2 regions of the Streptomyces sp. NPDC015131 genome follow, and region 1 is predicted to be linked to the other one. Evidence: predicted binding sites of a transcription regulator. Region 1 holds the regulator's gene; the other holds the start of a gene.
The links. Region 1 encodes HspR, which represses chaperone genes until heat shock. Its sites were predicted from a motif close to TTGAGNNNNNNNNNCTCAA; they were not measured.

Region 1 (10,258 bases):
CCATCGCGGACGACGGGTACGAGCCCGACATCGTGCTGAGCATCGCGCGCGGCGGCGTGTTCGTCGCCGGCGGCCTGGCGTACGCCCTGGACTGCAAGAACATCCACCTGGTCAACGTCGAGTTCTACACCGGCGTCGGGACCACCCTGGAGATGCCGGTCATGCTGGCGCCGGTGCCCAACGCGATCGACTTCAGCGACAAGAAGGTGCTGATCGCCGACGACGTCGCCGACACCGGCAAGACGCTGAAGCTGGTGCACGACTTCTGCCTCGGCAATGTCGCCGAGGTGCGCAGCGCCGTGATCTACGAGAAGTCGCACTCGCTGGTGAAGTGCGAGTACGTGTGGAAGCGCACCGACGAGTGGATCAACTTCCCGTGGAGCGTGGAGAAGCCCGTGGTCCAGCGTTCCGGGCAGGTCCTGGACGCCTGAGGTACGCCGAACGACACGAGAAAGGCCCCCGCACCGGACGGGGGCCTTTCTCGTACGCCCGCGCTCAGATCGTGCCGAGCTTCAGCAGCGACAGCAGCGCGACCAGCTGGATCGCGGAGGCGCCGAGCGCCTTCGGCCAGGGCAGGTCGTGCGAGGCGCGCACCATCGAGGTGAACAGCGCCGCGGCGGCCAGCCAGGACAGCCAGCCCACGACCTGGACGAAGGTGTTCTCGCCGCCCAGGAAGAGGGCGAAGAGCAGCCGCGGGGCGTCCGTCATCGACATGATCAGCATCGAGAGGCCGACCGTCGGCTGCCAGCCGCCGGTGCCGCCGAGCTGGCGGGCCAGGGTGTGGGTGACCGCGCCGAGGATCAGGCCGCCGACCACGAACATGGCGCCGGTGACCAGGACGTACGGGATGGCCGTCGACAGGGTCGCGTTGATCGCCTCGTCGCGGGCCCGGTCGAACCCGAACAGCGCGAGCAGCCCGTACAGGAAGGTGACGACCAGCGCGGGGCCCCACACGGCGTGGTCGCGCATCTGGAGGAACGTCGGGCCGGGGCGCGTCACGATGCCGCTGAGCAGCTGCTTCCAGTGCAGGCGCGGGCCCGCCGGGGCGGCGGCGCCGGCCTGGTACGTGGCGCCCTCGCCGTACGCCTCCGCCTCGTCGTGGATGCTGAACGCCCGGGTGTGGCCCGGGTTGTTCGCCGCGTACGGGTCGTGCGGATGCCCCTGCGGGTGCGGGTGCCCCTGGGCGGCATGCGGATGCCCTTGGGCGGCGTGCGGGTGCCCCTGGGCGGCGTGCGGGTGCCCGTGGGCGGGCGGGGCGGCCTGCTGGTACGGGTCGCCGAAGTACTCCGGCTCGCCGTAGGGCTGCTGCTGCCCCTGGGGCCACTGGTGCTGCTGCCCGTGCGCGTACGGGGGCGGCGCAGCGGGCCCGCCGTAGGGCGCCTGCTGCGGTTGTTGTCGCGAGGTGCGGTTGTCCCGGCCGCGTCCGATCCTGAATCCAGCCACGTCAACGAACGTACCCGGTCCCGGCGGTGTCCGTGGACGGGGCCCGGGGACCGGGCGCCATTGCTGCGGAGCTGTGACATCCCCTAGGGGCCCGTCCCGGAGGCGACGGCGGGGGTACGGGAACGGCCGGGCCGCCTCCGTGAGGCGGCCCGGCCGGGGGCCCGGGGGTGCGCGGTGCGCCGGTTACTTCACCGGCTCCGGCTCGGCGCCGGCGTCCGCGTCCTCGGCCGGGGACGCGGGGTCCGCCGGCTGCTTGACGGACTCCAGCAGCAGCTGGGCCACGTCCACGACCTGGAGGCTCTCCTTCGCCTGGCCGTCGTTCTTCTTGCCGTTCACGGAGTCCGTGAGCATCACGAGGCAGAAGGGGCAGGCGGTGGAGACGATGTCCGGGTTGAGGGACAGCGCCTCGTCGACGCGCTCGGTGTTGATGCGCTTGCCGATCCGCTCCTCCATCCACATCCGCGCGCCGCCGGCGCCGCAGCAGAAGCCCCGCTCCTTGTGGCGGTGCATCTCCTGCTGGCGCAGGCCCGGGACGGCCGACATGATCTCGCGCGGCGGCGTGTAGACCTTGTTGTGCCGGCCCAGGTAGCAGGGGTCGTGGTAGGTGATCAGCCCGTCGACGGGGGTGACCGGGGTGAGCCGGCCCTCGTCGATGAGGTGCTGGAGCAGCTGGGTGTGGTGGATGACCTCGAACTCGCCGCCCAGCTGCGGGTACTCGTTGGCGATCGTGTTGAAGCAGTGCGGGCAGGTGGCGACGATCTTCTTGGCCGACTTCGGCTTCTTCGTCGACTCGTCCTCGTCGTCCTCGCCGAACGCCATGTTCAGCATCGCCACGTTCTCCTGGCCGAGCTGCTGGAACAGCGGCTCGTTGCCCAGGCGGCGCGGCGAGTCACCGGTGCACTTCTCGTCGCCGCCCATGATCGCGAACTTCACGCCCGCGATGTGCAGCAGCTCGGCGAACGCCTTGGTGGTCTTCTTGGCCCGGTCCTCCAGGGCGCCCGCGCAGCCGACCCAGTACAGGTAGTCGACCTCGGTGAGGTCCTCGATGTCCTTGCCGACGATCGGGACCTCGAAGTCGACCTCCTTGGTCCACTCCACGCGCTGCTTCTTGGCCAGGCCCCAGGGGTTGCCCTTCTTCTCCAGGTTCTTGAGCATCGTGCCCGCCTCGGACGGGAACGCGGACTCGATCATCACCTGGTAGCGGCGCATGTCGACGATGTGGTCGATGTGCTCGATGTCGACCGGGCACTGCTCGACGCAGGCGCCGCAGGTGGTGCAGGACCACAGCACGTCCGGGTCGATGACGCCGTTCTCCTCCAGCGTGCCGATCAGCGGGCGCTCGGCCTCGGCGAGGGCGGCGGCCGGGACGTCCTTCAGCTGCTCCTCGGACGCCTTCTCGTCGCCCTCCATCGTCTTGCCGCCGCCGGCCAGCAGGTACGGCGCCTTGGCGTGCGCGTGGTCGCGCAGCGACATGATCAGCAGCTTCGGGGAGAGCGGCTTGCCGGTGTTCCAGGCGGGGCACTGCGACTGGCAGCGGCCGCACTCGGTGCAGGTGGAGAAGTCGAGGATGCCCTTCCAGGAGAACTGCTCGACCTGGGAGACACCGAAGACGGCGTCCTCGGCCGGGTCCTCCCAGTCGATCTCCTTGCCGCCGGTGGTCATCGGCTGGAGCGCGCCGAGCGCGGTCTCGCCGGTGGCGTTGCGCTTGAACCAGATGTTCGGGAAGGCGAGGAAGCGGTGCCAGGCCACACCCATGTTGATGTTGAGCGACACCGTGATCATCCAGATCATGGTGGTGCTCAGCTTGATCATGGCGAAGAGGTAGACCAGGTTCTGCAGCGCGGCGACGCTCAGCCCCTTGAAGGCCAGGACCAGGGGGTACGAGGCGAAGTACGCGGCCTCGTAGTGGTCGACGTGGTGCAGGGCGCCCTCGAGGCCGCGCAGCACGTAGATGGCGAGGCCGATGGTGAGGATGACGTACTCGACGAAGTACGCCTGGCCCATCTTCGAGCCGGCGAACCGGGACTTGCGGCCCGGGCGCGAGGGCAGGTTCAGCAGCCGGATCACCATGAGCGTGGCGATGCCGAGGGTGGTCATCGCGCCGATGAACTCGATGTAGAGCTCGTACGGCAGGAAGCCGCCGATCACCGGCAGCGTCCAGTCGGCCTGGAAGAGCTGGCCGTACGCGGTGACGATGGTCGGCGGCAGCGTCAGGAAGCCGACCGCCACGAACCAGTGGGCGATGCCGACGATGCCCCAGCGGTTCATCCGCGTGTGCCCGAGGAACTCCCTGACCAGGGTGACGCTGCGCTGGTAGGGGTTGTCGGTGCGGGCGCCGGCGGGGACCGGCTGGCCCAGCTTGAAGTAGCGGACGAACTGGCCGATGGCGCGGGCGAGCAGCGCAACGCCGACCACGGTCAGGGTCAGCGACACAATGATCGCGGCGAGTTGCATGGAGGCTCCTCGGGCCTGCGAGGGTGGGAAGGCTCAGGTACTACTACTAAGCGGTAACTTATTCAGTCCGTGCTGAGCGTACCCACTTATTCCGCCGCACTGTAGCCGCGGCCGCGGTGATCTGCGTCGCTGAGGTGAGCCTGACCCGACACGGTCCGTACGCTGCGCAGCAGCAGCGCGAGGTCCAGCCCGAGCCACTGGTGCTCGACGTAGTGCTGGTCCAGGAGCAGCGGCTCGTCCCACGGCAGGGTGGAGCCGCGCCGGGTCTGGGCCAGGCCGGTCAGGCCCGGTCTGACGCTCCGGCGCCAGGGGGCGGCCCCCGCCGGGTCGCCGGCCGGGAGGGGCGCGGGGCCCACGAGCGCCATCTCGCCGCGCAGGACGTGCGGCAGCCGGGAGAGCACGTCCAGCCGGAAGCGGCGGACGGGCAGGTGGCGCAGCGTGAAGGGCCGCCCGCCCAGGCCGCCGCACGTCTCGCGGACGAACACTCCGCCGGGCGGCCGTCTCAGGGCCGTGACGGCGGTGGCCGCGAGCAGCAGCGGGGCGGCCAGGGCCAGCAGGACCGACCCCAGGGCGACGTCCAGCACCCGCTGCGGATGCGGGGAGCGGACCCGCCCCACCAGCGGCGGGCGCCCCACGAGCGGCGGGCGCCCCGCGCGCGGCGGGTGTCCCGTACGTGACGGGCGTCCCGCGCGGGGCAGGCCCAGGCGCGGCAGCCGGACCTGGGGCAGCCGCACGCGCGGCAGACGGAGGTGTGGGGAGCGGGAGCGGGGGGAGGGGCGCATGGGCATCCACCTGACGAGTTCGCGGCCGGTGCCGATGAATGCGGCTTTTCGCACCTTTTGGCACGTTCTTCAAACGATCGCACGGGTGTGTGTGAGTCGGTAGTGCTTCGTGGGTATGCGGCGGGTCGTGGCCCAGGGACGGCCGGGAGGCCGGGCGGCGCCTGACAGGCGGCCCACCAGTGAAGTTGAGCCCCGCCGACTCAAGTCTGTTGACTCATGTCGGGCTGTCGTGCATCCTTGAGCCTGTTCCACTCAAGTCAGCTGGAGGAATCGAAATGGCACGTGCGGTCGGCATCGACCTGGGCACGACTAACTCCGTCGTCAGCGTTCTGGAAGGCGGCGAGCCCACCGTCATCACCAACGCCGAGGGCGCCAGGACCACGCCGTCCGTCGTCGCCTTCGCCAAGAACGGCGAGGTGCTCGTCGGCGAGGTGGCCAAGCGCCAGGCGGTCACCAACGTCGACAGGACCATCCGCTCCGTCAAGCGCCACATGGGCACGGACTGGAAGATCGAGCTCGACGGGAAGAACTTCAACCCGCAGCAGATCAGCGCCTTCATCCTCCAGAAGCTGAAGCGCGACGCCGAGTCCTACCTGGGCGAGAAGGTGACCGACGCGGTCATCACCGTCCCGGCGTACTTCAACGACTCGGAGCGCCAGGCCACCAAGGAGGCCGGTGAGATCGCGGGCCTCAACGTCCTGCGCATCGTCAACGAGCCGACGGCCGCCGCTCTCGCGTACGGCCTGGACAAGGACGACCAGACCATCCTGGTCTTCGACCTCGGTGGCGGCACCTTCGACGTCTCGCTGCTGGAGATCGGCGACGGCGTCGTCGAGGTGAAGGCCACCAACGGCGACAACCACCTCGGTGGTGACGACTGGGACCAGCGCGTCGTCGACTACCTGGTCAAGCAGTTCCAGTCCGGCCACGGCGTGGACCTGTCCAAGGACAAGATGGCCCTCCAGCGCCTCCGCGAGGCCGCCGAGAAGGCCAAGATCGAGCTGTCCTCGTCCACCGAGACCTCGATCAACCTGCCCTACATCACGGCGTCCGCCGAGGGCCCGCTGCACCTGGACGAGAAGCTCACCCGCGCCCAGTTCCAGCAGCTGACCGCGGACCTGCTGGAGCGCTGCAAGACCCCGTTCCACAACGTGATCAAGGACGCGGGCATCCAGCTCTCCGAGATCGACCACGTCGTCCTCGTCGGTGGCTCCACCCGTATGCCCGCCGTCGCCGAGCTCGTCAAGGAGCTGACCGGCGGCAAGGAGGCCAACAAGGGTGTGAACCCGGACGAGGTCGTCGCCATCGGCGCCTCGCTCCAGGCCGGTGTCCTCAAGGGCGAGGTCAAGGACGTCCTGCTGCTCGACGTCACCCCGCTGTCCCTCGGCATCGAGACCAAGGGCGGCATCATGACCAAGCTGATCGAGCGCAACACCACGATCCCCACGAAGCGCTCCGAGATCTTCACCACGGCCGAGGACAACCAGCCGTCGGTGCAGATCCAGGTGTACCAGGGCGAGCGCGAGATCGCGGCGTACAACAAGAAGCTCGGGATGTTCGAGCTGACCGGCCTCCCGCCGGCCCCGCGCGGCGTCCCGCAGATCGAGGTCTCCTTCGACATCGACGCCAACGGCATCATGCACGTGACCGCCAAGGACCTGGGCACGGGCAAGGAGCAGAAGATGACCGTCACCGGCGGCTCCTCGCTGCCGAAGGACGAGGTCGACCGGATGCGTGAGGAGGCCGAGCGGTACGCGGAGGAGGACCACAAGCGCCGCGAGGCCGCCGAGACCCGCAACCAGGGCGAGCAGCTCGTCTACCAGACCGAGAAGTTCCTCAAGGACAACGAGGACAAGGTCCCCGGTGACGTCAAGACCGAGGTCGAGACGGCGGTGGGCGAGCTCAAGGAGAAGCTGAAGGGCGAGGACACCGCCGAGATCCGCACGGCCACCGAGAAGGTCGCGGCCGTCTCGCAGAAGCTCGGCCAGGCCATGTACGCGGACGCGCAGGCCGCGGGCGGCGCCGCCGGTGCCGGCGAGGCCCCGGGCGCCGCGGGCCAGGGTGCCGCCGCCGACGACGACGTGGTCGACGCCGAGATCGTCGACGACGAGAAGCCGAAGGGGGCCGCATGACGGAGGAGACCCCGGGCTTCGAGGAGAAGCCCGACGTCCCCTCCGGCGCCACGCCCGACGACGCCGCCGAGCCCGCCGGAGCCACTCCTTCCGCGAACACCGCGGAGGAGGGCCCGGCGGCCCCGGCAGGGGACGCGACCGCACAGACCGCCGGCCTGACGGCCCAGCTGGACCAGACCCGCACCGCGCTCGGCGAGCGCACCGCGGACCTCCAGCGGCTCCAGGCCGAGTACCAGAACTACCGCCGCCGGGTCGAGCGCGACCGGGTCACGGTCAAGGAGATCGCCGTCGCGAACCTCCTGACCGAGCTCCTGCCGGTGCTCGACGACATCGGCCGCGCCCGTGAGCACGGCGAGCTGGTGGGCGGCTTCAAGTCGGTGGCCGAATCGCTGGAGACGGTCGCCGCCAAGATGGGCCTCCAGCAGTTCGGCAAGGAGGGCGAGCCCTTCGACCCGACGATCCACGAGGCCCTGATGCACAGCTACGCGCCGGACGTCACCGAGACGACCTGCGTCGCGATCCTCCAGCCGGGGTACCGCATCGGCGAGCGGACCATCAGGCCCGCCCGCGTCGCGGTGGCCGAGCCCCAGCCCGGGGCCGCGCCGGCCGCCCAGGCCGGCGGCGCGCCCCAGGACCAGGAGGAGCAGCAGAAGGCGGCCGACGAGGAGAGCGGTGGCCCCGAGGAGGGCTGACGCGGTGACCGGTGAACGGGAGGAGGGACGTCGATGAGCACGAAGGACTTCGTGGAGAAGGACTACTACAAGGTTCTCGGCGTCCCCAAGGACGCCACCGAGGCCGAGATCAAGAAGGCGTACCGGAAGCTCGCCCGCGAGTTCCACCCGGACGCCAACAAGGGTGACGCGAGCGCGGAGGCGCGCTTCAAGGAGATCTCCGAGGCGAACGACATCCTCGGCGACCCCAAGAAGCGCAAGGAGTACGACGACGCCCGCGCCCTCTTCGGCAACGGTGGCTTCCGCGCCGGTCCGGGCGGCGGAGCCGGCGGCACGTTCAACTTCGACCTGGGCGACCTCTTCGGCGGCGCCCAGGGCGGGGCGGGCGGCGCCGGCGGCTTCGGCGGCGGACTCGGGGACGTCTTCGGCGGCCTGTTCAACCGGGGCGGCGCGGGCACCCGCACGCAGCCGCGCCGGGGGCAGGACGTCGAGTCCGAGGTGACGCTCAGCTTCACCGAGGCGGTCGACGGGGCCACGGTCCCGCTGCGGATGTCCAGCCAGCAGCCCTGCAAGGCGTGTTCGGGCACCGGCGACAAGAACGGCACGCCCCGGGTGTGCCCGACCTGCGTCGGCACCGGGCAGGTCTCGCGCGGCGGCAGCGGCTCCTTCTCGCTGACCGACCCGTGCGTGGACTGCAAGGGCCGCGGGCTGATCGCCCAGGACCCGTGCGACGTCTGCCACGGCAGCGGGCGCGCCAAGTCGTCCCGCACCATGCAGGTCCGCATCCCGGCGGGCGTCTCCGACGGGCAGCGCATCCGGCTGCGCGGCAAGGGCGCGCCCGGCGAGCGGGGCGGACCGGCCGGCGACCTGTACGTGGTGGTCCATGTCGACACCCACCCGGTCTTCGGCCGCAAGGGCGACAACCTCACCGTCACGGTGCCCGTCACCTTCGACGAGGCGGCGCTCGGCGGCGAGATCAAGGTGCCCACCCTCGGCGGGCCCCCGGTCACCCTGAAGATCCCGGCCGGCACGCCCAACGGCCGGACGATGCGCGCCCGCGGCAAGGGCGCGGTCCGCAAGGACGGCACCCGCGGCGACCTGCTGGTCACCGTCGAGGTCGCCGTGCCCGTGGACCTGGGCGACAAGGCGCGCGAGGCGCTCGAAACGTACCGGGAGGCCACGGCGGGCGAGGACCCGCGGGCCGAGCTGTTCCAGGCCGCGAAGGGGGCTTGAGATGGACGGACGCCGCCGCAATCCGTACGAGCTGACCGACGAGACACCGGTGTACGTCATCTCGGTCGCCGCCCAGCTGAGCGGGCTGCACCCGCAGACGCTGCGTCAGTACGACCGGCTGGGCCTGGTCTCGCCGGACCGCACGGCGGGTCGCGGCCGGCGCTACTCGGCCCGGGACATCGAACTGCTCCGGCAGGTGCAGCAGTTGTCCCAGGACGAGGGCATCAACCTGGCGGGCATCAAGCGGATCATCGAGCTGGAGAACCAGGTCGCCGCCCTCCAGTCCCGGATCGCCGAGCTGTCGTCGGCGGTCGAGGGCGCGGCGGCGGCGATGCGCCAGCGCGAGGCCCAGGTGCACGCCTCGTACCGGCGCGACCTGGTGCCGTACCAGGAGGTCCAGCAGGCGAGCGCGCTGGTGGTGTGGCGCCCGCCCAAGAAGCGCGGCGAGCACACCTGAGCGGTCCGAGAGGCCCCTTCCGCCCGGCGGAGGGGGCCTCTCGGCGTACGCGCCCGGCCGCGCCGCCCCGGTAGGTCGCCGCCCCGGTAGGTAGCCGCCCCCGGGCACCGCGCCTCCGCAGGGCGCCGCCCCCGGGCGGGGCCGCCCGGACGGGCCGCGGCCTCCGCCCTCCCGTACCGGCGTGCGATGATCCCGGGATGCTGACGACTCGGGGGACCTCGGGCGCCCGGTGGCGCTCCGGCGCGGTGCTGGTGGCGCTGGCCGCGCTCGCGGTGGGCTGCGACGACGAGACGGGCGACGCGCCGCTGCCCCGCCCGGTGGCCTCCGCCCCGGCCCCGGCCCCCGCGCCGCCGCAGGGCGCGCCCGGCGAGACCCCCGCCGGGGACGCGCCCTGCCCCGCCTCCGGGGTGCGGGTCGGCACCGGCATGACCGAGGCGGCCATGGGGCTGCGGGCGATGGGCCTGACCCTGGAGAATTGCGGGACGAAGCCGTTCGAGGTGAGCGGGTACCCGGTGCTGGAGGTGCTCGACGAGCGGCGCGCCAGGCTGGACGTCGCCGTGGTGCGCGGCTCCAGCGTGGACAGCACGACCAAGCCGTCGACGTTCACCCTGGTGCCCGGCACGAAGGCCACGGCGTCGGTGGTCTGGCGCAACACGGTGACCCGCACCGACGTGGTGGCGACCGAGGGCGCGTACGTCCGGATCACCCCCGCGCCCGGCGCCGCCGCCCAGACGGCCGCCCCGCAGGACGGCGGCCCGCTGGACCTGGGCAACACCGGCCGCGTGGAGCTGACCCCCTGGCGCCCGGCGCCGGACCGCTAGAACAACTCCGTCACCACGTCCAGCAGCGACTCCCACAGCGGCTGGGCGCCCGTGCCGAAGGCCGCCGCGAGTGCGGTGCCGACGGCGGCGTCCTGGGGCGACACCCGGGCGCCCTCGCGCCACTCGGCGCTCACCCGGCCGTCGCCGGAGGACTCCAGCTCGCCGAGCCTGCGGCCGTCGCGGAGCAGCCGGCTCTCGCCGTACGAGCAGGGCACCAGCCGGTAGCGGGTGCCGTCGACCCGGGCGTCGACGCGGTACGAGCGCC
Region 2 (10,258 bases), on a different contig from region 1:
GCGAGGGGTGAGGATGGGCGGTATGCGCAGGAGGACACTGCCGGCCGTCGCCGTCGTCACCGCCCTGGCGGCCCTCACCGGCTGCGGGGGCGCGCCCCGGGCCGCCCCCGGCCGGGACGCCGGGGCGAGCGGGCCGCCCCCGGCGCGCCCGGCGCCGCAGCGGTCGGCGGTGCCGTCCGCCGGGCTGCCGTGGGTCGGGGTGCTCCTCGGCGAGGACGGCCACTGGTGCACCGCGAGCGTGGTCGACAGCCCGCGCGGCAACGTCGTCGCCACGGCCGCGCACTGCGTGTACGGGGACGGCTCGGCCGCCACCGGGTTCTCGTTCGCGCCCGGGTACCGGGGCCGGGCGGCCCGGCCCGCCCCGTACGGCACGTGGAAGGTCCGCGCGGTGCGGGTGGACGACGCCTGGCGGGCGGCCGGGGACGACGCGGACGCCCATGACGTCGCGTTCCTGGTGGTGGAGCCGGACGCCCGGGGGCGGGCGGTGCAGGACGTGGTGGGCGCGGCGCGGCCGGAGTGGACGTCGGGGCCGCGGCGGCGCGTGACGGTGACCGGCTACCCCAACCGGGACCGCAACCCGTCCGACGGGCCCGTCGCGTGCACCACGGACACCCGCGAGGACCCGGACCTGGCCGGCTCCGTGGTGATGGAGTGCGACGGCTTCTTCGACGGCACCAGCGGCAGCCCGTGGCTGGCCGGCGGCCGGCTGATCGGCGTCCTGAGCGGCGGGGAGACCGACCGGGAGTCCACGGCGGTCCTCTTCGGCGCCACGGCCCGGGCGCTGTACGACGAGGCGGTACGCGCCTCCGGCAGCTGAAGCCGCGGCCCCGCCGCCCGCCCCGCCGCCCGTCCCGGATCGGAACGGGCGGCGGGAACGGGCGGACGGGCGGGCGGGGCGGCGGGGGTCAGGCGGCCAGCGGGACCTCCGTGGTCGCCGGGGCGAGCGCCAGCTCCAGCACCTGGCGGACGTCGGTGACCGCGTGGACCTCCAGCCCGTCGAGGATCTCGGCGGGGACGTCGTCCAGGTCCGCCTCGTTCCGCTTGGGGATGACCACCGTGGTGATCCCCGCCCGGTGCGCGGCCAGCAGCTTCTGCTTGACGCCGCCGATCGGCAGCACCCGCCCGGTCAGCGACACCTCGCCGGTCATCGCGACGTCCGTACGGACCAGGCGGCCCGACAGCAGGGAGGCGAGCGCCGTCGTCATGGTGATGCCCGCGCTGGGGCCGTCCTTGGGCACCGCGCCGGCCGGGAAGTGGATGTGCACGCCCCGGTCCTTGAGGCCGGTGACGGGCAGCTCCAGCTCGGCGCCGTGCGACCGCAGGAAGCTCAGCGCGATCTGCGCGGACTCCTTCATCACGTCACCAAGCTGGCCGGTGAGCGTCAGCCCCGCCGCGCCGGTCTCCGGGTCGGCCAGCGACGCCTCCACGAACAGCACGTCGCCGCCCGCGCCGGTGACCGCGAGCCCGGTGGCGACGCCGGGCACCGAGGTGCGGCGCTCGGCCGGGTCCTGGGCGGACTCGGGCACATGGTGGGGCCGGCCGATCAGGGCGCGCAGGTCGTCGCCGCCGACGGTGAACGGCAGCTCCCGCTCGCCCAGTTCGCTCTGGGCGGCGACCTTGCGCAGCAGCCGGGCGACCGAACGCTCCAGGTTCCGTACGCCCGCCTCGCGGGTGTACTCGCCGGCGAGCCTGCGCAGCGCCGACTCGTCGAGCGTCACCTCGCCCTCCGCCAGGCCGGCCCGCTCCAGCTGGCGCGGGACCAGGTGGTCGCGGGCGATGACCACCTTCTCGTCCTCGGTGTAGCCGTCGAGGCGCACCAGCTCCATCCGGTCGAGCAGGGCCTCGGGGATGGCCTCCAGGACGTTGGCGGTGGCCAGGAACACCACGTCGGACAGGTCGAGTTCGACCTCCAGGTAGTGGTCGCGGAAGGTGTGGTTCTGCGCCGGGTCGAGGACCTCCAGCAGCGCCGCCGCCGGGTCGCCCCGGAAGTCGGAGCCGACCTTGTCGATCTCGTCGAGCAGCACCACCGGGTTCATGGACCCGGCCTCCTTGATGGCCCGCACGATGCGGCCCGGCATGGCGCCCACGTACGTCCGCCGGTGGCCGCGGATCTCCGCCTCGTCGCGTACGCCGCCGAGGGCGACCCGGACGAACTTCCGGCCCATGGCGTGGGCGACCGAGGTGCCCAGCGACGTCTTGCCGACCCCGGGCGGGCCGACCAGCGCGAGCACCGCGCCGCCGCGCCGCCCGCCGACGACGCCCAGGCCCCGGTCGGCGCGCCGCTTGCGCACCGCGAGGTACTCGGTGATGCGCTCCTTGACGTCCTCCAGGCCCGCGTGCTCGGCGTCGAGGATCTCCTTGGCGGCACGGATGTCGTACCCGTCCTCGTCGCGGGTGTTCCACGGCATGTCGAGGACCGTGTCGAGCCAGGTGCGGATCCAGGCGGTCTCCGGGTTCTGGTCGCTGGAGCGCTCCAGCTTGTCGACCTCCTTGAGCGCGGCCTCGCGCACCTTCTCCGGGAGATCGGCGGCCTCGACGCGGGCGCGGTAGTCGTCGGACTCCTCGCCCTCGCCCTCGCCGTTGAGCTCGCGCAGCTCCTTGCGCACGGCGTCGAGCTGGCGGCGCAGCAGGAACTCCCGCTGCTGCTTGTCGACGCCCTCCTGGACGTCCTTGGCGATGGACTCGGCGACGTCCTGCTCGGCGAGGTGCTCGCGCAGCTGCTCGGTGGCGAGCCGCAGCCGGGCGACCGGGTCCTCGGTCTCCAGCAGCTCCACCTTCTGGGTCACCGTCAGGAAGGGCGAGTAGCCGCTGTTGTCGGCGAGCGCGGACACCCCGTCGATCTGCTGGACCCGGTCCACGACCTGCCAGGCGCCGCGCTTCTTGAGCCAGCTGGTGGCCAGCGCCTTGTACTCCTTGACCAGTTCGGCGACCGCGCCGGGCAGCGGGTCGGGCACCGACTCCTCGACGGCGGTCCCCTCGACCCAGAGCGCGGCACCGGGCCCGGTGGTCCCGGCGCCGATCCTCACCCGGCCGCGGCCCCGGATCAGCGCGCCGGGGTCGCCGTCGGAGAGCCGCCCGACCTGCTCGACGGTGCCGAGCACGCCGGTGCCCGCGTATGTCCCGTCGACGCGCGGCACCAGCAGCACCTGGGGCTTGCCCTGCGCCCCCGAGGACCGCGCGGCGGCCTGGGCGGCCTCCACGGCGGCGCGCACCTCGGTGTCGGACAGGTCCAGCGGCACCACCATCCCGGGCAGCACGACCTCGTCGTCGAGCGGCAGCACGGGCAGGGTGAGCGGTGAGGACGTCGAAGCCATGATCTCCCCTTCGGCAGTCAAGTTGAGCTGTACTGACTCAATGCTCATGACTGCCCGGGTGTTCCCCGCGCACTGTTCGCTCTGAGCGATCATCACCGGGCCCTGTGGCGGGGCACAGTGGGCGCATGCCGAACGAGGACGGAACCCTGGCCCGCGAGGGTGCGCTCGACCGCGTACCGGAGGCGTTCGCGCCGGTGGTGGCCGCGGCGCGGGAGCTGACCGGCGGGGCGTTCGCGCCCGGCCGTCTGCACAGCGCCTGTCTGTACGGGAGCATTCCGCGCGGCACCGCGGTGCCCGGGGTCTCCGACCTGGACCTGCTGATCGCGCTGTGCGAGGAGCCGGCGGAGGAGGACCGGGCGGCCGCCGCCGCCCTGGAGGCCGAGCTGGACGGGCGCTTCGACGTGATCGACGGGGCGAGCGCGCTCCTGTTCGGCGTGCCCACGCTGCTGAGCGAGCGGGAGCGGTACGACCTGGGCTTCTTCGTGGCCTGCCTGTGCACCCCGCTGCTGGGCGAGGATCTCGCCGGGCGGCTGCCCCGGTACCGGCCCACCTCGCTGCTCGCCCGCGAGACCAACGGCGACCTCCACCTCCGCCTGCCGCGCTGGCGCCGCCGGCTGGCCGCGGCCGGGACGGACGCCGAACTGGCCCGGCTGGCGCGCGGGGTGGGGCGGCACCTGGTGCGGACCGGTTTCACGCTGGTGATGCCGCGCTTCGGGGACTGGGCGGGCGAGCTGGAGGAGATGGCGGAGGTGTTCGCCGCGTACCACCCGGAGCGGGCGGAGCAGATGCGTACGGCCGTGGCGGTGGGCCGCCGGCCCGGGGACGCGGACCGGGCGGTGCTGGCCGCGCTGATCGACGGCCTGGGGCCGTGGCTGGCGGAGGAGTACCGGGTGGCGCACGGCGTGAAGGCGCCACGCCCCTGACCCGCGCCCCTGACCCGCGCCCGCGCGTGTCCCGCCGCACGCGGCCCCTGCGCAAACGCTCCGGCCCGGGAGCGGCCCTGTGCGGGCGCCCTCCCGGGCCGGAGCGGCGGGCTCGGCGCGTACCGGCGCCGGGGACGCCTACCCGAAGAAGCGGTTCTCGCAGGTCATCGGGATGACGTCGGCGGCGTCGGCGAAGAACGTGTCGTTGGTGCCGCCACCGCAGGTCTCCACGCGGTCGCCGCCCTCGCCGTCACGGACGTTGATGGTGTCGTTGGCCGCGCCGGTCTGGACGAGGTCCCGGCCGTTGCCCGCGTCGATGACGCTGGCCTCGGCCACGCCGACCCGCACCACGTCGTTGCGGTCCCGGAGCATCGCCCGGACCTGGGTGACGGCGGAGAGCGAGCCGCAGACGGCGGAGGTGCCGTCGGTCCCGACGCGGCGGCAGCCGGGGCCGACCTTCAGGCCGGAGGTGTCGCGCACCACCAGCTCGCGGGCCGCGTTGGCGGTGTAGGTGACCCTGTTCTCCACACCGGTACGGGCGTTGAGGGTGACGACCCCGCTGTAGCGGGTCACCGTGGCACCCGGCTCGGCGGACGTCGCCGGCGACGCGAGGACGACGGGGAGGGCCAGGCCCGCGACCAGGGCCGGGACGGCCAGTCGCCTCAGGGTGCTGCTCATGGTCTTCATGCTGCGTGTGTCTCCTTCGATCCACTGGTCCGCTCGACGGGCGCCGGCACCCGGCAGCCACGGCGTCGGTGAACAAGGCGTGAGCAAATATGCACGCTTTGTCCTTATATGGGGTGGAGAAACCCCCGCAGACCGCCTCGTGGCGCGCGAAGTAGTAGACCAATGGCCGAATCCGGACCGGCCGGCGCCCGCCTCAGCCGCGCCGGACCGTCCGGCGGCGCAGCAGCGGCCCGCAGGCGACACCGACGAGCAGCGCCAGCGGGTGGCCCCAATTGGTGAGCGGGTCCTCGAAGGCGAGCAGGTCCTGAAGGAGCATCACCGACACCCAGGCCAGCACCAGGGCGCGCGGCACCGGGCTCAGCAGCCCGGCCAGGGCGCCGACCGACGCCAGCAGCCCGAAGCTGATCCCGTAGTCCAGCCGGTGCAGGGAGGTGTCCGGCAGGTGCCCGGCCAGCACCGCGAGCCCGACGGGTATCTCGGTGGCGAGCGTGGCGACCACGTGCCCCAGCAGGAACACCCCCGCCGTCCGCCACGCCCCGATCCGGCGCTCCAGCGCGGTGAGGACGAAGACGAAGCCGATCGCGTACGGCGAGAAGAGGCCGCCCGCCACCCACAGCGCGCTCGCCACCAGCACCAGCAGCGGGGTGCGCGACAGGTTGTCCACGTCCGTGCTGGAGGCGTGCAGCAGCGAGGTGACGGTCGCGGGGTCGCCGTACTCGGCGTACAGCGAGGTGGCGAGCAGCACCAGGGCGTAACCGAACGTGAAGGGCGTCCCGCCGGGGGTGGGCAGCAGCCGCTCCGGCCGCCATCGCCGCCCCGGCGCCCGCCCGGCGGGCGCGGCGGGGCGCACGCCCGCGCACCGCGGGGCGCGCTGACGGGGGATGCCGTCCAGCGGCCCGGCGCCGTTCCCGGTACCGCGCGTCCGGAGCTGGTGCACGCGAGGCCGCCCTTCCCTGTCGCCGACGAACCCCCGTACCCGCCCCCGGTCCATGCCTGCCCCAGCCAACGCGATCATGCCCGCGCACGTCCATGACCTGCGTCACAGTGGTCAACCCGGGCCCGCCGTCCCGCGTCCCGGAACTCCCGCGCCCCGCTCCCGGGCCCTCGCTACGCTGAGCGCCATGGCTGTGACGACACCGGGGACCCCACCGCCCTTCGACCCGCCCGTGGCGCCCGTGGCGCCCGCGCCGGGGACGCCCGGGACACCGGATGCGCCCGAGACGCTCGACCGCCGGGAGGGGCCCCACGGCGAGGTGGTGCTGAGGCGCCGGGGCGAGGACTTCGAGATCATCGCCAACGGCACCTTCCTGATGGACACCTCCGACGGCCGGTCCGAGCGGCTGCTGATCGACGCGGCGCTCCGGGCGCTCGGCGCCCGGCCGCACCCGGCCGTGCTCGTCGGCGGGCTCGGGGTGGGATTCTCGCTGGCGCACGCCGCCGCCGAGCCTGCCTGGGGGCGGATCGCGGTGGTCGAGCGCGAGGAGGCCGTCATCGACTGGCACCGCTCCGGGCCGCTCGCCCGGATCTCCGGCGAGGCGCTGGCCGACCCGCGCACCGTGCTGGTCCACGGCGACCTGGTCGAGTACGTCCGCAGCTCCCCCGACACCTTCGACGCGCTCTGCCTCGACATCGACAACGGGCCCGGCTGGACGGTCACGGAGGACAACGACAGCCTCTACTCGCCGGCCGGTCTGGCCGCCTGCGCGGCGCGGCTCAACCCCGGCGGTGTGCTCGCCGTCTGGTCCGCCCAGCCCTCCACCGATTTCGAAGAGTCATTGCGGAATGCCGGGTTCAGCGGGGTAAGAACCGAAGAAGTCCCGGTTGCCCGGGGCGTACCGGACGTGGTTCACCTCGCCGTTCGCCCTGCGTAGCCGGGACGCGGTCGGTGCCTTTACGCTGCTGACCGAACACACGGATCTACACGCTCGCGCAGGACGCGACAGGGGCGGGGCGATGGAGCAGACACACACCAGCCACAACGGCACGGCGGTCGCGCCGGGCACACAGCGCCGCGTGCTGGTCGTCGAGGACGACACCACCATCGTCGAGGCCATCTCCGCCCGGTTGCGGGCCGAGGGCTTCCTGGTGCAGACGGCCACCGACGGCCCGTCGGCGGTGGACGCCGCCGAGGCGTGGCAGCCCGACCTCATGGTGCTCGACATCATGCTGCCGGGCTTCGACGGCCTGGAGGTGTGCCGCCGGGTGCAGGCCCAGCGGCCGGTGCCGGTGCTGATGCTGACGGCCCGCGACGACGAGACCGACATGCTGGTCGGCCTCGGGGTCGGCGCCGACGACTACATGACCAAGCCGTTCTCGATGCGGGAGCTGGCGGCCCGGGTGCACGTCCTGCTGCGGCGGGTGGAGCGGGCCACACTGGCCGCCGTCACGCCCCGCAGCGGCATCCTGCGCCTCGGCGAGCTGGAGATCGACCACGCGCAGCGGCGGGTCCGGGTCAAGGGCGAGGACGTCCACCTGACGCCCACCGAGTTCGACCTGCTGGTCTGCCTGGCGAACACGCCCCGCGCGGTGCTCTCCCGCGAGCAGCTGCTGGCGGAGGTCTGGGACTGGGCGGACGCGTCGGGCACCCGGACCGTCGACAGCCACATCAAGGCGCTGCGCCGGAAGATCGGCGCCGAGCGGATCCGGACCGTCCACGGCGTCGGGTACGCGCTGGAGACGCCCGCGCCATGAGAAGGCTCCGGTCCCGGCTGCGCAGGATCTCGATCTCCGTCTCGATCAAGACCAAACTGGGCACGCTCGTCGTCGTCTCGGTCTTCATCACGACCGGCCTGCTGATGGTGGCCCTGCGCACGGAGACCGAGCTGCGGTTCATCACCGTCTTCTCGGTGATCGCCACGCTGCTGATCACCCAGTTCGTGGCGCACGGCCTGACCGCGCCGCTGGACGAGATGAACACGGTGGCGAAGGCCATCTCGCACGGCGACTACACCCGCCGGGTGCGCGGCGCGGGCCGGCGGGACGAGCTGGGCGACCTGGCCTCCACGATCAACCGCATGGCGGACGATCTGGAGGCGGTGGACCGGCACCGCAAGGAGCTGGTGGCGAATGTCTCGCACGAGCTGCGCACCCCGATCGCCGCGCTGCGGGCGGTGCTGGAGAACGTGGTGGACGGGGTGTCCGCCGCCGATCCCGAGACGATGCGCACGGCGCTGAAGCAGATCGAGCGGCTGGGCCGGCTGGTGGAGACGCTGCTGGACCTGTCCCGGCTGGACAACGGTGTCGTGCCGCTCCGGTCGCGGCGCTTCGAGGTGTGGCCGTACCTGTCGGGGGTGCTGAAGGAGGCGAACCTGGCCGCCTCGCAGCGCGGGCTCAGCTCGGGCTCCGGCAACCACACCCGTACCGATGTGCACCTGCACCTCGATGTGTCGCCGCCGGAGCTGACCGCTCACGCCGACAGCGAACGGCTGCACCAGGTGGTGGCCAATCTGATCGACAACGCGGTGAAGCACTCCCCGCCGCACGGCCGGGTCACGGTGCGCGCGCGGCGCGGGCGGCAGCCGGAGTCGCTGGACCTGGAGGTCGTGGACGAGGGGCCGGGCATTCCGGAGTCGGAGCGGCACAAGGTGTTCGAGCGGTTCAACCGGGGCGGGGTCGCCTCGCCGCACGGCCCGGGCGGTGACGGCGGTACGGGCCTGGGCCTGGCGATCGCCCGCTGGGCGGTCGATCTGCACGGCGGGCGCATCGGCGTGGCCGAATCCGCACGCGGCTGCCGGATCCAGGTCACTCTTCCAGGGATCCCCCAGCCGCGGGGTTGACGTAGGGTTCGAACCGGAAGCGCACGTTCTGCGTATCTCCGGGTGGGCCCGCCGGCCCGCCCGTGGGCACAGCTGAGCGAAGGCGACCGGTGACCCGCGCCACCTGCGCGGATGCCCGGGCCACCGCGGGCTGCCGTGTACCCATTCTCAAGGCAACCACGCTTGTTTCCCGCCATTTCCAGCGCCGAAACACGTCCCCGGATGTGATCTACGCGACGATGGCATGCCCGGCCTGCACGTCCCGGCCGGGGAGGCGTAGCCTTTATTTCCGCTGTCCATCACCTTGTGAAGCGGAAGAGGGCGGTTGCCGCCGTGTCGTCTCAGTCCCCCAGTAACTCACGTCTCTCGACCGACCGGGACGGGCAGGGTCCTTCGGACCCCGCCTCCGCGTTCGGTGCCAATGAGTGGCTCGTCGACGAGATCTACCAGCAGTACCTCCAGGACCCGAATTCGGTCGACCGTGCCTGGTGGGACTTCTTCGCCGACTACAAGCCGGGCTCCGCGTCCGGCTCGGCGGACAAGCCCGCGGGCGAGGGTTCCGTGGCCGCGGGGGCCGCGGGCACCGCGCCCGCCGCCCCGGCCCAGGCCCCGTCCCCGGCGCAGCCGGCAGCAGCGGCACCCGCACAGGCCGCTGCTCCCGCCCAGGCCGCCCCGGCCCCCGCCGCCAAGGCGCCCGCGCAGGACCGGGCCGCCGCGCCCGCCCCGGCGAAGCCCGCCGCCGCGCAGGCCGCCGCCCCGGCGAAGCCGGCCGCCGCGAAGCCCGCCGCCAAGGCCGCCCCCTCGGGCGAGGCCCCGGCCGGCCCCGAGTACGTGCCGCTGCGCGGCCCGGCCGCCGCGGTCGCCAAGAACATGAACGCCTCGCTGGAGCTGCCGACCGCCACCTCGGTCCGCGCCGTCCCGGTGAAGCTGCTGTTCGACAACCGGATCGTCATCAACAACCACCTCAAGCGCGCCCGCGGCGGGAAGATCTCCTTCACGCACCTGATCGGGTACGCGATGGTGCAGGCCATCAAGGCCATGCCGTCGATGAACCACTCGTACGGCGAGAAGGACGGCAAGCCGGTCCTGGTCAAGCCGGAGCACGTGAACTTCGGCCTGGCGATCGACCTGGTCAAGCCGAACGGTGAGCGCCAGCTGGTCGTCGCCGGCATCAAGAAGGCCGAGACGCTCGGCTTCTTCGAGTTCTGGCAGGCGTACGAGGACATCGTCCGCCGCGCCCGGAACAACAAGCTGACGATGGACGACTTCACCGGCGTCACCGTCTCGCTGACCAACCCCGGCGGCCTCGGCACCGTCCACTCCGTGCCGCGTCTGATGCCCGGGCAGTCGGTCATCATGGGCGTCGGCTCGATGGACTACCCGGCCGAGTTCCAGGGCACCTCGCAGGACACCCTGAACAAGCTGGGCATCTCCAAGGTGATGACCCTCACCTCGACGTACGACCACCGGGTCATCCAGGGCGCCGCGTCCGGCGAGTTCCTCCGGATCGTGTCGAACCTCCTCCTCGGCGAGGACGGCTTCTACGACGACATCTTCGAGTCGCTGCGCATCCCCTACG

Region 2: lon (endopeptidase La) is a predicted target of HspR. The motif match lies at 3,337-3,355, and genes of this name have one in related genera.

What each region holds. Positions count from the first base shown of each region.
Region 1 covers NZ_JBIBVB010000005.1:225,251-235,508, reverse strand. Annotated here, with positions in the region: gene ACF08D_RS21265 (phosphoribosyltransferase) at 1-431, shown strand, start outside; gene ACF08D_RS21260 (Yip1 family protein) at 496-1,443, opposite strand; gene ACF08D_RS21255 ((Fe-S)-binding protein) at 1,627-3,897, opposite strand; gene ACF08D_RS21250 (sugar transferase) at 3,984-4,733, opposite strand; gene dnaK (molecular chaperone DnaK) at 4,955-6,811, shown strand; gene grpE (nucleotide exchange factor GrpE) at 6,808-7,503, shown strand; gene dnaJ (molecular chaperone DnaJ) at 7,537-8,715, shown strand; gene ACF08D_RS21230 (heat shock protein transcriptional repressor HspR) at 8,717-9,172, shown strand; gene ACF08D_RS21225 (DUF4232 domain-containing protein) at 9,370-9,993, shown strand; gene ACF08D_RS21220 (hypothetical protein) at 9,990-10,258, opposite strand, start outside.
Region 2 covers NZ_JBIBVB010000003.1:247,853-258,110, forward strand. Annotated here, with positions in the region: gene ACF08D_RS12480 (trypsin-like serine peptidase) at 23-817, shown strand; gene lon (endopeptidase La) at 906-3,314, opposite strand; gene ACF08D_RS12490 (nucleotidyltransferase) at 3,440-4,237, shown strand; gene ACF08D_RS12495 (hypothetical protein) at 4,376-4,915, opposite strand; gene ACF08D_RS12500 (rhomboid-like protein) at 5,118-5,861, opposite strand; gene ACF08D_RS12505 (spermidine synthase) at 6,046-6,795, shown strand; gene ACF08D_RS12510 (response regulator transcription factor) at 6,878-7,615, shown strand; gene ACF08D_RS12515 (ATP-binding protein) at 7,612-8,700, shown strand; gene ACF08D_RS12520 (multifunctional oxoglutarate decarboxylase/oxoglutarate dehydrogenase thiamine pyrophosphate-binding subunit/dihydrolipoyllysine-residue succinyltransferase subunit) at 9,013-10,258, shown strand, end outside.